One region of the Streptomyces sp. NPDC050485 genome, then DNA from elsewhere that is predicted to be linked to it. Evidence: riboswitches for the same ligand, from Rfam matches in the RefSeq annotation. Region 1 holds a riboswitch; each other region holds the start of a gene.

Region 1 (4,974 bases):
AGCGCTCCACGAAGGAGGCGTCGGCGGCGAGGCCCGGGTGCATCACCTTGAGGGCGAGCACCCGGTCGAGGCGGGTGTCGACGGCCCGGTAGACCGTGGCCATACCGCCGACGGCGACGCGCGCGTCGACGCGGTAGCGGCCGTCGAGCACCTGCCCGACGAGGGGGTCATGAAGGGTCGTATCCACGGGGGAGAGTTTACGAGCGGCGCCCGGGGACCCGGACGCCGCGGGCGGACCCGGGCCCGTACTGAAGCCGAGCTGTGACGCGGACCGGCCAGAAAGGGCTAGGAAAGGCTGGGTCCGCGGCCAGGAAAGGCTGGATAGGGCTAGAACGCGGGCCGTTCCGGGTCCAGCGCGGCCCGGCCGGCCATCGTGGAGGACGCCTCGGCGAAGTGGCGGCGCGGGATGCGGCCCGCGCGGTGGGCGAGCCGCCCCGCCTCCACCGCGTGCCGCATCGCCTCGGCCATCAGGACCGGCTCCTGCGCCCGGGTCACCGCCGAGGCCAGCATCACCGCGGAGCAGCCCAGCTCCATCGCGAGTGAGACGTCGGAGGCGGTGCCCGCGCCCGCGTCGAGGATCACCGGGACGCCCGCCCGGTCCACGATCAGCTCGAAGTTGTGCGGATTGCGGATGCCGAGGCCGGAACCGATGGGGGAGCCGAGCGGCATGATCGCCGCGCAGCCCACGTCCTCCAGCTTCCGGGCGAGCACCGGGTCGTCGTTGGTGTAGGGCAGCACCGTGAACCCGTCGTCCACCAACACCTCGGCGGCGTCGAGCAGTTCGATCGGATCGGGGAGCAGGGTGCGTTCGTCGGCGACGACCTCCAGCTTCACCCAGTGGGTGCCGAGCGCCTCGCGGGCCAGCCGCGCGGTCAGCACGGCCTCGCCCGCGGTGAAGCAGCCCGCGGTGTTGGGCAGCACCCGGATGCCCAGCCGGTTCAGTACGGACAGGACCGAGCCCTGCACGGTGGGATCGAGGCGGCGCATCGCCACCGTCGTCAGCTCGGTGCCGGACGCGATGAGCGCGCGTTCCAGGGTGTCGAGGCTGGGCGCCCCGCCCGTGCCCATGATCAGGCGCGAGCCGAAGGCGGTGTCGGCGATGGTCAGCGGGTCGTCGGCCATGGCGGCTCAGCCTCCCTGCACGGCGGTGAGGACCTCGACGCGGTCGCCGTCGCCGAGCGTGGTCGTCGGCCAGGCGCCGCGCGGCACGACCGCCTCGTTGACGGCGGCGGCGACACCGGAGCGGGCCGGGGTGAGGGTGGCGACGAGGGCGTCGAGGGTGGTCCCGGGGGCGAGCGCGCGGGGCTCGCCGTTGACGGAGATGGTCATGCGGTCGTCAGCTCCTGGGGTGCGCAGGTGAAGCGTCGGGGGGTGAACGGGCGTGCCTCGTCGGGCAGTTCACCGGTGGTCAGGACGTGCGCCATGACATCGCCGGTGACCGCGGTGAGCAGCACGCCGTTGCGGTAGTGCCCGGTGGCGAGGTGCAGCCCGGGCAGCGCGGTCGGGCCGAGCAGGGGCGCGTTGTCGGGGGAGGCGGGGCGCAGTCCGGCCCGGGTCTCGGTGAGCGGCAGCTCGGTGATCCCGGGCACCAGCTCGTGCGCGTCGCGCAGCAGCTCGTAGACCCCGCCCGCGGTGACCGTGGTGTCCCAGCCCAGCTCCTCGCTGGTGGCGCCGACGACGAGCTCGCCGTTCTCCCGCGGTACGAGATAGATCTCGCCGCCCCGCACCACCGCCCGCACGGTGCGGGACAGGAAGGGCGCGTACGCGGGCGGCACGGTCAGCCGCAGGACCTGGCCCTTCACGGGACGTACCGGCGGAAGCAGTTCTTCCGGTAGGCCCGCCAGCCTGCCGCTGAGGCTGCCCGCGGCGAGCACGACCTGGTCGGCGGCGAGCTCGGTGCCGTCCGCCAGAACGACGCCGGCGGCCCGGTCCCGTACCACCGAGAGCCGCTCGGCCCAGCCGTACGCGAACCGCACCCCGGCCCGCGTACAGGCGGCGACCAGCGCCTTCGCGAGCCTGCGCGGATCGATCTGGTGGTCGCCGTCGACCCGGAGCCCGCCGCGCACGCCCGGCGCGAGCATGGGCTCCAGACGGCGGCAGTCGCGCCCGGACAGCCACTCCGACTCCAGGCCGGAACGGACCTGGAGCGCGTGCAGGTCCCGCAGGTGGGCGCGGTCGTCGGAGTCGAGCGCCACGGCCAGGGTGCCGCAGGCGCGGTAGCCGGTGTCCAGGCCCGTGACGTCCGTCAGCTCGGCCGCGAAGGCCGGGTAGCGGCGGGCGGACTCGACGTTGAGGGCGAGCAGGGTCTGCTCGCCGTAGTGCAGTTCGGTGACGGCGGCGAGCATCCCGGCCGCGACCTGGGCGGCCCCGCCGCCCGGTTCGGGGTCGGCGAGCACGACACCGAGGCCGCGCTGGGCGGCCCGCCAGGCGGTGACGAGCCCGATGATGCCGCCCCCGACCACGAGGACGTCGGACCCTTCGGCGGATCCCTTTCGAGAAGAACGCATGGGCGTCCAGCCCCTCCCTTCGCCGGCATGACCCGGATCAGGTTCGTACGGTCGGAGGCCGCCCAGCCTCCCTCTCAGCCCGGTGCGTCCGGGCTCCCGCGAGTGCTTTACGCCTGCCACCATAGCCCCAGCTCCCAACCCGCAGTAAGGGAGCGTCGGGGCGGTGCGGGAGCGCGCGCTCGGCCGGAACCCCTTACCTGACGATTCATCAGATGCTTATGGTGATCGGGTGAGCGAACAGCAGACGCATTCCGAAGCGCGGCACGTGGTCGTCGTCGGCGCGGGCATGGCCGGCGTGCAGACCGCGGTGGCCCTGCGCGAACAGGGCTTCGCCGGAGCCATCACCCTCATCGGCGCCGAACCCCACCAGCCCTACGACCGCCCCCCGCTCTCCAAGGCGGTGCTGCTCGGCAAGGCCGAGGGCTCGGCCTTCGAGGTGGACTTCGAGGCGCTCGACGTGGAGCTGCGCCTCGGCCTGGAAGTGACCGGGGTGCGCCCCGCCGAGCACCGGGTGGTGACGGAGGGCGGCGAGGTCGGGTACGACACCCTGGTCATCGCCACCGGCGCCGAACCCCTCACGCTGCCCGGCAGCGCGGGCGTGCCCGGCGTCCACCTGCTGCGCACGCTGGACGACGCCCGGCGGCTGCGCCCGGTCCTCGACCAGCGGCACCGGATCGTGGTCGTGGGAGCCGGGTGGATCGGCGCGGAGTTCGCCACCGCCGCGCGTGACGCGGGCTGCGCGGTCACCGTGGTCGAGGCCGCCGACCGCCCGCTGGCCGGGGTGCTGCCCGCCGAGGTCGCCGCCCCCATGGCCGACTGGTACGCCGAGTCCGGCGCCGAACTCCTCACCGGCGCCCGGGTCCGGGCGGTCGTGCCGGGCGAGGTGCAGCTCGCCGACGGCCGCGCGCTGCCCGCCGACGCCGTGGTCATCGGCATCGGCGCCCGACCCGCGACCGGCTGGCTGGCCGGCTCGGACATCGCGCTCGGCCCCGAGGGAGCGATCACCGCGGACGCCCGGCTGCGCACCTCGCTGCCCGATGTGTACGCGGTCGGCGACTGCGCCTCGTTCCCCTCGGCCCGCTTCGGCGAGCGGCTGCTCGTCCACCACTGGGACAACGCGCTGCAGGGCCCGCGCACGGTCGCCGCCGACATCGTGGGCGAGGCGGCCGCCGACTACGACCCGGTCCCGTACTTCTGGTCCGAGCAGTTCGGCCGCTTCGTCCAGTACGCGGGCCACCACACCGACGCCGACGACCTGATCTGGCGTGGCGACCCGGCAACGCCCTCCTGGTCCGTCTGCTGGCTCCGCGACGAAGCACTGGTGGCCGTACTGGCCGTGGGCCGCCCCCGCGACCTGGCCCAGGGCCGCAAACTGATCGAGTCGGCGATGCCGCTGAACGCCGAGAGGGTGGCGGATCCGTCGGTTCCGCTGAAGGGGGCGGCGCGGTAGCGCCGCAGAAATCTGCCCCGTCAGCGCACGGCCCGCAGGCGAAAGGCGGACGGACGGGAAACGGAGGGGGCCGGGGGCACAGCCCCCGGGTAGCCGGACGGGACCACCCAGGTACCGACTGTCAGTGGGAGGTGGCACGCTTGGACCGTGACCGAGATTGACGCAAAGATTGATGCTCTCGTCCCCGCCTGGCTCTACCTCCCCGACATCGCGGAGATGCTGGACGTGGAGGTGACGCGCGTACGGCAGCTGGTCAAGGAGGGCCAGCTCATCGCCGTACGCCGCGGTGAGAACCGGGCGCTCCAGGTGCCGGCCGCCTTCATTGACACCGACAAGGTGGTCAAGGGGCTCGCCGGCACCCTGACCCTGCTGCGGGACGACGGCTTCTCCGACGAAGAAATGCTGGAGTGGCTCTTCACTCCCGACCCGACCCTGCCCGGCACCCCCGCGCAGGCCCTCAGCGAGAATCGCGGCACGGAGGTGAAGCGCCGCGCCCAGGCGCTCGCCCTGTGATCTGAACGAGCCCACCGACCAGCCCCGACAGGCCGCGGTGTACGGTCCGGTTCCGAACCGGCCCGTGCACCGCGGCGCGGCCGAACACGAACACAACGGGGGACCTTCCATGCCCACGGCCCGTGAGCAGCTCGCCGACGCCCGGCTCTACCTGTGCGTGGACGCGCGCAAGCGCCAGGGCGACCTGCCCGAGTTCCTGGACGCCGTGCTGGCGTCCGGCGTGGACATCGTGCAGCTGCGGGACAAGGGCCTGGAGGCCGCCGAGGAGCTGGACCATCTGGCCGTCTTCGCGGACGCCTGCCGGCGGCACGGCAAGCTCCTCTCGGTGAACGACCGGGCCGATGTGGCACACGCCATCGGCGCGGACGTGCTGCACCTGGGCCAGGGCGATCTGCCGGTGCCCGCCGCCCGGGCCGTCCTGGGCGAGCAGGTGCTGATCGGCCGATCCACCCACGCCGAGCAGGAGGCCGCCGCGGCCGCCGCCGAGCCGGGAGTGGACTACTT
Region 2 (4,974 bases), on a different contig from region 1:
GCCCAGGAGGCGGGCGACGGCGACGGGCAGCGTCGGGTGGTCGGGCCGCGCGATGAAGACGGTCGCGCCGAACTCGCCGAGCGAGACCGCGAACGCGAAGCCCGCCGCGATGAGCAGGGCCCGCCGCACCAGCGGCAGGTCCACCTCGCGCCAGGCCCGCAACGGGGACGCACCGAGCACGGCCGCCGCCTCGCGCAGCCGCCCGTCCACCGCGCGCAGCACCGGCAGCATGATCCGTACGACGAAGGGGGTGCCCACCAGCGCCTGGGCGAGCGGCACCAGGATCCAGGAGGTCCTGAGGTCGAGCGGCGGCTTGTCGAGGGTGATCAGGAATCCGAAGCCGACGGTGACGGCGGAGACGCCGAGCGGCAGCATCAGCAGCGCGTCGAAGCCCCGCACGAGTCGTCCGCTGCCGCGCCGGGTCAGGGCGGCCGCCGCCAGTCCTCCGATGACGAGCGCGATCGCGGTGGCGGCGAGGGCGTACTGGACCGAGTTCCCGATCGCCTCGATGGGCGGCACGAGGAAGCTGCCGTTGTCGCCCGCGGTCTGGAGCGCCCGGTAGTAGCCGAGCCCGTAGCCGTCGGGGGTGTCCAGGGAGCGTGCGATCAGCACGCCGACGGGGAGCAGGATCAGCAGCACCACGACCGCGAGCACGGATGCCAGGAGTGTCCACTGGCCGGCGCCGCGCGGGCGGCGGGCGGTCTGGGCGGGGTCGACCAGTTTCAGGGCGGTCTCGCGGCGGCGCACCGTCCGGGCGTGCACGGCGAGGACCGCACCGACCGCCGCGAACTGCACGATCGTCAGGACGGCCGCGGTCGGCAGGTCGAGGAGTTCGGCGGTCTGCCGGTAGATCTCCACTTCGAGGGTGGAGAAGGTGGGGCCGCCGAGGATCTGGACGACGCCGAAGGAGGTGAAGGTGAACAGAAAGACCATGAGCGCGGCCGCCGCGACCGCGGGGCCGAGCGCGGGCAGGGTGACCTTGCGCCAGGCGGCGAGGCGGGAGGCGCCGAGGACCCTGGCGGCCTCCTCCTGGCGGGGGTCGAGCTGCGACCACAGGCCGCCGACGGTCCGTACGACCACCGCGTAGTTGAAGAAGACGTGCGCGAGCAGGATCGCCCACACCGTCGTGTCCAGGCGCACCCCCCACAGCTGGTCGAGCAGCCCGCCGCGGCCGAGCAGCGCCAGGAACGCGGTGCCCACGACGACCGTCGGCAGCACGAACGGCACGGTGACGACGGCCCGGAGGAGCTGTTTGCCGGGGAAGTCGAAGCGCGCGAAGACGTATGCGCCGGGCAGTGCGATCACCAGGGTGAGCGCGGTGGAGGCGAGCGCCTGCCAGGTGGTGAACCACAGGACGTGCGCGATGTCCGGGTCGGTCAGCACCTCGGCGATCCGGCCGAACTGCCAGGCGCCGTCCGCCGTGAGCCCGCGGCCGACGATGGCGGCCACGGGCCAGGCGAAGAACAGCGCGAAGAACACGGCGGGCAGGACCATCAGGCCCAGCCGCACCGCGTTGCCCCGCAGCTTCCCCCAGGGGCGGCCTACTTCAGGACGAGCGAGGACCATGTCTTGACCCACTGGTCACGGTTCTTGGCGATCTTGTCGGGGGCGACCGTCGCCGAGTTCGTGATCTTCGCGCCGAACGTGGTGAACTCCGGCGGGACCGCCGCGTCCTTGGCGACCGGGTCCACGAACATCTGGAGCGGCATGTCCTCCTGGAACTTCTTGGAGATCAGGAAGTCCAGGAGCGCCTTGCCGCCGGCCTCGTTCTTCGCTCCCTTGAGCAGGCCCGCGAACTCGGTCTGACGGAAGCAGGTGCCGGTGGCGACGCCGGTCGGGGCCTCGGTGGGCTTCGGGTCGGCGTAGATCACCTCGGCGGGCGGGCTGGAGGCGTAGGAGACGACCAGCGGCCGGTCGCCCTTGGCCTTCTTGCCGCCGGCCGAACCGGAGAAGTCCGTGTTGTACGCCTGCTCCCAGCCGTCGACCACCTTGACGCCGTTGGCCCTCAGCTTCTTCCAGTAGTCCTGCCAGCCCCCGTCGCCGTACTTGGCGACCGAGCCGAGCAGGAAGCCGAGACCGGGAGAGGACGTCGCCACGTTCTCCGTGACGAGCAGGTTCTTGTACTCGGGCTTGATCAGATCGTCGAAGGACTGCGGGGGCGCCAGCTTCTTGTCGGCGAAGTACTTCTTGTCGTAGTTGACGCAGATGTCGCCGGTGTCGATGGGCGTGACCCGGTGCCGGTCCTTGTCGAGCTGGACGTCGGCGGGCAGCCGGTCCAGGCCCTTGGCGGCGTACGGCGTGAAGATGCCGTTGTCGAGGGCGCGCGAGAGCAGTGTGTTGTCGACGCCGAAGAAGACGTCGCCGCGCGGGGAGCCCTTGGTGAGGATCTCCTGGTTGAGGGCGGCCCCGGCGTCCCCGCTCTTGAGGACCTTCACGGTGTAGCCGGTCTGCGCGGTGAACGCCTTGAGCACCGCGTCCGACGCCGCGAAGGAGTCGTGGCTGACCAGCGTCACGGTCTTGTCGCCCGTGGCGCCGGACGTCTTCTTGCCGTCCGAGCCGCCGCAGGCCGCGAGCGTGGCGACCCCGAGGGCGGCGGCGAGCGCACCGGCCGCGAGCCTCTTGGTACTGCGCATTTCTTCATTCCTCCTGGACATGACCAGGAAGAGACGCGGCCCTGCCCGCACGACACGGGGTCGTGCGGGCAGGGCGCAACAGCTTGAGTAATCGCCGAACTTCCTACCCCGAATGACCGGGGCAAGGTTCAGAGGGTCTGCGGGCCGTTCCCTGAAGCGGGTCCCGCACTCTCAGCGCTGTGGCGCTCCCCTGTCGGAATATGCAGATGTTTCCGGCCAGATTACACGGGCCCCTTCGCCGCACCCGGGCCCTATCGCTCGGAGGCGGCGAGCTGACCGCAGGCTCCGTCGATCTCCTGGCCCCGGGTGTCGCGGACGGTCACGGGCACGCCGTGCGCCGCGATCGCCTCGACGAACGCCTTCTCGTCCTCGGGCCGCGAGGCCGTCCACTTCGATCCGGGCGTCGGGTTCAGCGGGATGAGGTTGACGTGCACCCGCCTGCCCTTGAGCAGCCGGCCGAGCAGATCGCCGCGCCACGCCTGGTCGTTGATGTCGCGGATCAGGGCGTACTCGATGGAGATGCGGCGCCCGGACTTCTCGGCGTACTCCCAGGCGGCGTCGAGGACCTCGCGCACCTTCCACCGGGTGTTGACCGGTACGAGGGTGTCGCGCAGCTCGTCGTCCGGCGCGTGCAGGCTGACGGCGAGGCGGCACTTGAAACCCTCGTCGGCGAAGCGGTGCATCGCTGGCACCAGGCCGACGGTGGAGACGGTGATGCCGCGCTGGGACAGGCCCAGACCGTCCGGCTCGGGGTCGGTGAGACGGCGGATGGCGCCGACGACGCGCTTGTAGTTGGCGAGCGGTTCGCCCATGCCCATGAAGACGATGTTGGACAGGCGGGCGGGGCCGCCGGGGACCTCGCCGTCGCGCAGCGCGCGCATGCCGTCCACGATCTGGTGCACGATCTCGGCGGTCGACAGGTTGCGGTCCAGGCCCGCCTGGCCGGTGGCGCAGAACGGGCAGTTCATGCCGCAGCCGGCCTGCGAGGAGATGCACATCGTCACCCGGTCCGGGTAGCGCATCAGGACGGACTCGACCAGCGTCCCGTCGTGCAGCTTCCACAGCGTCTTGCGGGTGGTGTCGTCGTCGCACGAGATGTGCCGTACGACCGACATCAGATCGGGCAGCAGCTCCTCCTGGAGCCGGCCGCGCGCGGCGAGCGGGATGTCGGTCCACTCGGCCGGGTCGTGGGCGTACCGCGCGAAGTAGTGCTGCGAGAGCTGCTTGGCGCGGAACGGCTTCTCGCCGATCGCGGCGACGGCTTCCTTGCGCTCGGCGGGCGAGAGGTCGGCGAGGTGCCGCGGCGGCTTCTTGGCTCCGCGGGGGGCGACGAAAGTGAGTTCTCCGGGCTTGGGCATGGTTCCTCAAGTGTCTCAGACGTACGGAAAAGGGCTCGCCGTCCTGTGGACGACGAGCCCTCACCGTTCAAAGCCGTACGAAAGCGCAGGTCAGCCGGTACCGACGAAGATCGCGAGGAGCAGCCACACCACCGGCGCGGTGGGCAGCAGGGAGTCCAGACGGTCCATGATGCCGCCGTGGCCCGGCAGCAGGGTGCCCATGTCCTTGATGCCCAGGTCCCGCTTGATCATCGACTCGCCGAGGTCGCCGAGCGTGGCACTCGCCGCGACCGCGACGCCGAGCAGCAGACCCTGCCACCACGTGCCGTCGTCGATCAGGAACTGCATGCACAGCGCACCCGCCACCATCGCGAACGACACCGCGCCGAACAGACCCTCGCGGGTCTTTCCGGGGCTGATGCGCGGCGCCAGCTTGTGCTTGCCGAAGCGCCAGCCGATCGCGTACGCACCCGTGTCGCTGACCACCGTGAGGAGCAGGAAGGTGAGCACCCGCCAGGGCCCGTCGGAAGCGGTGAGCAGCATCGCGACGAAGGTGGCGAGGAACGGCACGTAGAACGCGGCGAACACGCCCGCCGTGACATCCCTGAGATAGCCCTCGGGCGGTTCGGTCATCCGCCACACGAGCACCGCGAGCGAGGTGAGCGCCATGGCGACCCACGCGCCCTCGGCGCCGCTGACGTACCCGGCGACGACCATCGCCGCGCCGCCGACCGCGAGCGGCACCAGGGGCGCCTTGATCTGCTTGCGCTCGGCCAGGCGGCTGGTCAGCTCCCACAGACCGACGACCACGGCGACCGCGATGACCCCGACGAAGACGGCCTTCACGATGAACAGCGACGCGAGGATCACCGCGCCGAGCCCGACACCGACCCCTATCGCGGCCCGCAGATCGCGGCCTGCCCGCTTCTTCTCCGGCTGCGCGGGCACGGGCGGGATGGGCGGAGGGCTTGCCATGGGCTCCTGCGGCATCTCGTCGCGGAACA
Region 3 (4,974 bases), on a different contig from region 1:
GTATCGGCGACCGCCTCAACGCCGTGCAGCTGCGCACCATGGTGCTCGCCGCCGGCACCTTCATCACCGAGCGGGCGAGCGCCGAGTACGAGCACTACGTCGCGGCGCGCGAAGAGCTGCGCACGCAGCCCGTGGGAGGAGAAGCCGCCGGCTCCGACCTGGTGTCGGCGGCCGGCGAGGTCCTGGAGCCCTCGGGAGCGGGCATCGGCGCCGTCGTCACCGTACTGGCCCCGGTGCTTGCGGGCACCGCCGCCGCGATCTTCCTGCTAGTCGGCTACATCCTGAAGATGCTCAACCCGCAGCCCGCGTTCGCCGACACCATGCTGACGGCCGGCTGGTTCTTCGGCGCGCTGACCGCCGCCGCGATACTGGCGGCCGGCATCGGCCTGCTGCTCACCGCGCTGCGCAACGGCGCGACCCAGGTCGTGGCCATCGACGAGGACGGCGAGGCGGACGCCCCCGACGAGCGCACCCAGGAGGTCGCCCGCGCCCGCGAGGCCTGGCGCCACGCCCTGCTGGAACGCGGCGTCTACCCTTTCCTGCGCGACGCGCTCGCCGACCCGAGCATGGATCCCGGAGCCCCTGCCCCGCGCCGCCCCATGGGCCGCATCCCCACCCTCGGCTACGACCGCCCGGGCTTCGACAGCCCCGATGACGGCGCCTCCCCCAACAGCCATCCCAGCTTCACGAGCCCCGACTTCACCAGCCCCGACTTCGGCGGGCCGGAGCACCAGCCGGACTGAGCGGCCAACGGGCTGGTTGTTTCACGTGAAACACCCCGTTTCACGTGAAACAACCAGCCCCGTACGTCAGTCGGCGAGAGGCAGGTACACCCGGTTCCCGCTTGCCGCGAACTCTGCCGACTTCTCCGCCATCCCGGCCTCGATCTCCTCGGACTTCAGATCGCCGCCGTGCTGGCGCCTGATGTCCTGCGAGATCTTCATCGAGCAGAACTTCGGGCCGCACATCGAGCAGAAGTGCGCGGTCTTGGCCGGCTCCGCGGGAAGCGTCTCGTCGTGGAACTCCCGGGCGGTGTCCGGGTCGAGGGCCAGGTTGAACTGGTCCTCCCAGCGGAACTCGAACCGGGCGTCCGAGAGCGCGTCGTCCCACTCCTGCGCCCCCGGGTGCCCCTTGGCCAGGTCCGCCGCGTGCGCGGCGATCTTGTAGGTGATGACGCCGGTCTTCACGTCATCGCGGTTGGGCAGGCCGAGGTGCTCCTTGGGCGTGACGTAGCAGAGCATCGCGGTGCCCCACCAGGCGATCATCGCCGCACCGATGCCGGAGGTGATGTGGTCGTAGGCGGGCGCCACATCGGTGGTCAGCGGCCCCAGGGTGTAGAACGGGGCCTCCTCGCAGATCTCCTGCTGGAGGTCGATGTTCTCCTTGATCTTGTGCATCGGGACGTGCCCGGGGCCCTCGATCATCGTCTGTACGTTGTGGCGCTTGGCGATCGTGTTGAGCTCCCCGAGCGTGCGCAGCTCCGCGAACTGCGCCTCGTCGTTGGCGTCCGCGATGGAACCCGGCCGCAGGCCGTCGCCCAGCGAGTACGTCACGTCGTACGCCGCGAGGATCTCGCAGAGCTCCTCGAAGTTCTCGTACAGGAACGACTCCCTGTGGTGCGCCAGGCACCAGGCCGCCATGATCGACCCGCCGCGCGAGACGATGCCGGTCTTGCGGCGGGCGGTCAGCGGCACGTACCGCAGCAGGACACCGGCGTGGACCGTCATGTAGTCGACGCCCTGCTCGGCCTGCTCGATGACCGTGTCCTTGTAGATGTCCCAGGTCAGTTCCTCGGCGCGGCCGTCCACCTTCTCCAGCGCCTGGTACAGCGGCACGGTGCCGATGGGGACCGGGGAGTTGCGCAGAACCCACTCACGGGTGGTGTGGATGTTGCGGCCCGTGGAGAGGTCCATGACCGTGTCCGCGCCCCACTGGGTGGCCCACGTCATCTTGTCGACCTCTTCCTCAATGGAGGAGGTGACCGCGGAGTTCCCGATGTTGGCGTTGACCTTCACCAGGAACCGCTTGCCGATGATCATCGGCTCGATCTCGGGGTGGTTGATGTTGGCGGGCAGCACCGCGCGGCCCGCCGCGATCTCCTCCCGGACGACCTCGGGGGAGACGTTCTCGCGGATCGCGACGTACTCCATCTCCGGGGTGATCTCGCCGCGGCGCGCGTACGCGAGCTGGGTGACGGCCTGGCCGCCGCGGCCCCGGCGGGGCTGGCGCGGGCGGCCGGGGAAGACCGCGTCGAGGTTCTTGAGGCCCCCGCGCGGCGAGGTGTGCTTGATGCCGTCGTCCTCGGGGCGGACCGGTCGGCCCGCGTACTCCTCGGTGTCGCCGCGCCCGATGATCCAGTTCTCCCGGAGCGGGGCGAGGCCGCGGCGGACGTCGGTCTCGACGTTCGGGTCGGTGTACGGCCCCGACGTGTCGTACAGCGTCACGTCCTTGCCGTTGGTGAGGTGCACTTGGCGGACCGGCACCCGGAGGTCCGGGCGCGACCCCTCGACGTACCCCTTGTGCCAGCCGATGGACTTCCCGCTCTCCTCGGTACTGGAGGCAGGCGTGCGTGCATCCTGAATGGTCATGAGACCTACTCCCTACGCCGGCATTACCCGGTAACAGGTTCGGCGGTCGGCGCAGCCTGTTCCGTACGGTTCGTACGGCTTTCAGCGCCCTCTCAGCCCGGTGCTCCGAGCTCCCGCGTGTGCAAAGGTGTCACCACGCTAGCGTCATCACTGGCGTGCTGAACAGAGGGCCCCCTCCGTTCTTGCGATGATCGTGCGGTGACCTCACCAGAACCGCACCATCCGCAACAGCCGAGCGGACACGGCCACGGGCATGGCCACTCGCACAGCCACGGCCCCGCTGCACCCGTGTCGAAGCACCTCCGCAAAGTCATCGCCGCTGTGCTGATTCCTTTCTCCGCAGCGGTAGTTGTGGGTCTCGTGGTGCTCTGGCCCGGCGGCGCCCCGCCGCACCAGCGCACCGGCGTCGGCTTCGACCGCCAGACCCAGCAGGCCAAGGTCATCAAAGTGGACAAGGTGGACTGCAAGACGGTCAATGCCGGTCAGACCCCGTCGAACGGCGACACCTCCACCGCCGAGGGCCAGCAGGCCAGGCGTGCCCAGCAGGGCCTGTGCGGGAAGGCGACCGTCGAGGTCACCTCGGGCAAGGAGAAGGGCCGAACCTTCACCGAGATCGTCCAGCCCGACTCGCCCCGCCAACTGCACCAGGGCGAGGGCGTGATCGTGGCGTATGCCCCCGACGCCCCCCATGACCTGCAGTATTCGGTGACCGATGTGAACCGCAGATTCCCCATGGCGTTGCTCGCCGGGATCTTCGCACTGGCGGTCGTGGTCGTCGGCCGGCTGCGCGGGGTGATGGCGCTGGTGGCCCTGGTGGTCTCGTTCGCGGTGCTGACCCTGTTCATCCTGCCGGCGGTCCTGCAGGGCTCCAATCCGCTGCTCGTCGCGGTGGTCGGAGCGAGCGCCATCATGCTGATCGCGCTCTACATGTGCCACGGCCTCTCGGCGCGCACCTCCGTCGCCGTCCTCGGCACCCTCGTCTCGCTGATCCTCATCGGCCTGCTCGGCTCGGTCTTCATCGGCTGGGCCTCGCTCACCGGCAACACCGACGACAACACCGGTCTGATCCACGGCCTCTACCCGGACATCGACATGTCGGGCCTGTTGCTCGCCGGCGTCATCATCGGCTCGCTGGGCGTGCTCGACGATGTGACGGTCACGCAGACCTCGGCGGTCTGGGAGCTGCACGAGGCGAATCCGACGATGGGTCCGCGCGGTCTGTACCGGGCGGGCATCCGGATCGGCCGCGACCACATCGCGTCGGTGGTCAACACCCTGGTCCTCGCGTACGCGGGCGCGGCGCTGCCCCTGCTGCTGCTGTTCTCGATCGCGCAGAGCAGTGTGGGCACGGTGGCCAACAGCGAGCTGGTCGCCGAGGAGGTGGTCCGCACGCTGGTCGGGTCGATCGGACTGGTCGCCTCGGTGCCGGTGACCACCGCGCTGGCCGCCCTGGTGGTGTCCGCCGACCGCCCGGCTTCCGGCACCGGCACCGCCGCACGGCTGGGTCCGGTACGCGGTGGGGGCGGTCACCGCCGTAAGAAGTAGCGGACTCCGGGTCAGCCGGCGTTCTGCTCCTCGGCGAGGATGCGGCCGAGCGCGTCCTCCAGATGCCCGTCGAAGTCACCGAGCATCCGTTCCTGCCCCAGGGGCACGAGCCGGTCGGTGCGGTCCAGGAAGGCCACCAGCGGTGCGGCGCCGGCCCGGAACAGAGCCCGGTCGGCGCCCACCTGGAGCCGGATGCGCACATCGGCGAGCTCATCCGGCTCGGTGGGCTCGATCCGCACATCACCGTCCCCGGTCGGCCTGTTGATGCCGTCGAGCAGCAGCTCGCGGCCGAAAGCCCAGGTGACAGGCGTGTCGCCGGGAAGGTGGAAGGTCATCCGCACCGCATACGGGTCCGCCGCCTCGTATGTCAGCTCCACCGGGATCCGAAAGGAAAGCTCCTCGGAGACGAGGAAGCTCATCATCACTTCTGCCTCAACCGACCCACGCATCACACGCACCCCGCTTTAGCTGAAACTGGCCGGGATTGATCCCCCATGGCCCTCTTGACGCCATCGTGCTGTAAGCGCTAACAGATCACAAGGAGTGAGTTTTCAGATACTGATAGAGAACGTGAGCGAACTGAGCAGGCTCCCCACTTCGCCCCGTAGCTGCTCGATCGCGGGCAGCAGCCGTTCTTCCTGGTGGAGGGGCATGGAAATGGCCATGGTCGCGGCGCTGGAACCGGCGGTGATGGGGATGGCGGCGCAGACGGTGCCCAGGACGTACTCCTGCCGTTCGATCACAGGTCGCATACGCTCCGTAGCCGCCAGCCGGTCCAGCAGGGCGCGCCGGTCCCGCACGGTGTAGGGAGTAATCGACCGGACCGGGTGACGGTCGAGGT

The links. A riboswitch is a leader RNA that binds a small molecule or an ion and turns the genes downstream of it on or off. The one in region 1 is predicted to bind thiamine pyrophosphate.
Region 2: it holds a riboswitch for thiamine pyrophosphate, as region 1 does, so the genes downstream of both, ACIBK6_RS34740 (thiamine ABC transporter substrate binding subunit) here and thiO (glycine oxidase ThiO) in region 1, are expected to answer to the same signal.
Region 3: it holds a riboswitch for thiamine pyrophosphate, as region 1 does, so the genes downstream of both, thiC (phosphomethylpyrimidine synthase ThiC) here and thiO (glycine oxidase ThiO) in region 1, are expected to answer to the same signal.

The regions. Positions count from the first base shown of each region.
Region 1 covers NZ_JBITHR010000003.1:354,074-359,047, reverse strand. Annotated here, with positions in the region: gene pknB (Stk1 family PASTA domain-containing Ser/Thr kinase) at 1-187, opposite strand, end outside; gene ACIBK6_RS08240 (thiazole synthase) at 328-1,122, opposite strand; gene thiS (sulfur carrier protein ThiS) at 1,129-1,329, opposite strand; gene thiO (glycine oxidase ThiO) at 1,326-2,507, opposite strand; TPP riboswitch at 2,505-2,617, opposite strand; gene ACIBK6_RS08225 (NAD(P)/FAD-dependent oxidoreductase) at 2,737-3,957, shown strand; gene ACIBK6_RS08220 (Rv2175c family DNA-binding protein) at 4,105-4,470, shown strand; gene thiE (thiamine phosphate synthase) at 4,580-4,974, shown strand, end outside.
Region 2 covers NZ_JBITHR010000025.1:95,230-100,203, forward strand. Annotated here, with positions in the region: gene ACIBK6_RS34735 (ABC transporter permease) at 1-1,494, opposite strand, end outside; gene ACIBK6_RS34740 (thiamine ABC transporter substrate binding subunit) at 1,542-2,633, opposite strand; TPP riboswitch at 2,716-2,835, opposite strand; gene rlmN (23S rRNA (adenine(2503)-C(2))-methyltransferase RlmN) at 2,885-3,991, opposite strand; gene ACIBK6_RS34750 (phosphatidate cytidylyltransferase) at 4,082-4,974, opposite strand, start outside.
Region 3 covers NZ_JBITHR010000002.1:215,572-220,545, forward strand. Annotated here, with positions in the region: gene ACIBK6_RS04680 (hypothetical protein) at 1-743, shown strand, start outside; gene thiC (phosphomethylpyrimidine synthase ThiC) at 810-2,588, opposite strand; TPP riboswitch at 2,581-2,715, opposite strand; gene ACIBK6_RS04690 (YibE/F family protein) at 2,787-4,133, shown strand; gene ACIBK6_RS04695 (SsgA family sporulation/cell division regulator) at 4,145-4,582, opposite strand; gene ACIBK6_RS04700 (IclR family transcriptional regulator) at 4,685-4,974, opposite strand, start outside.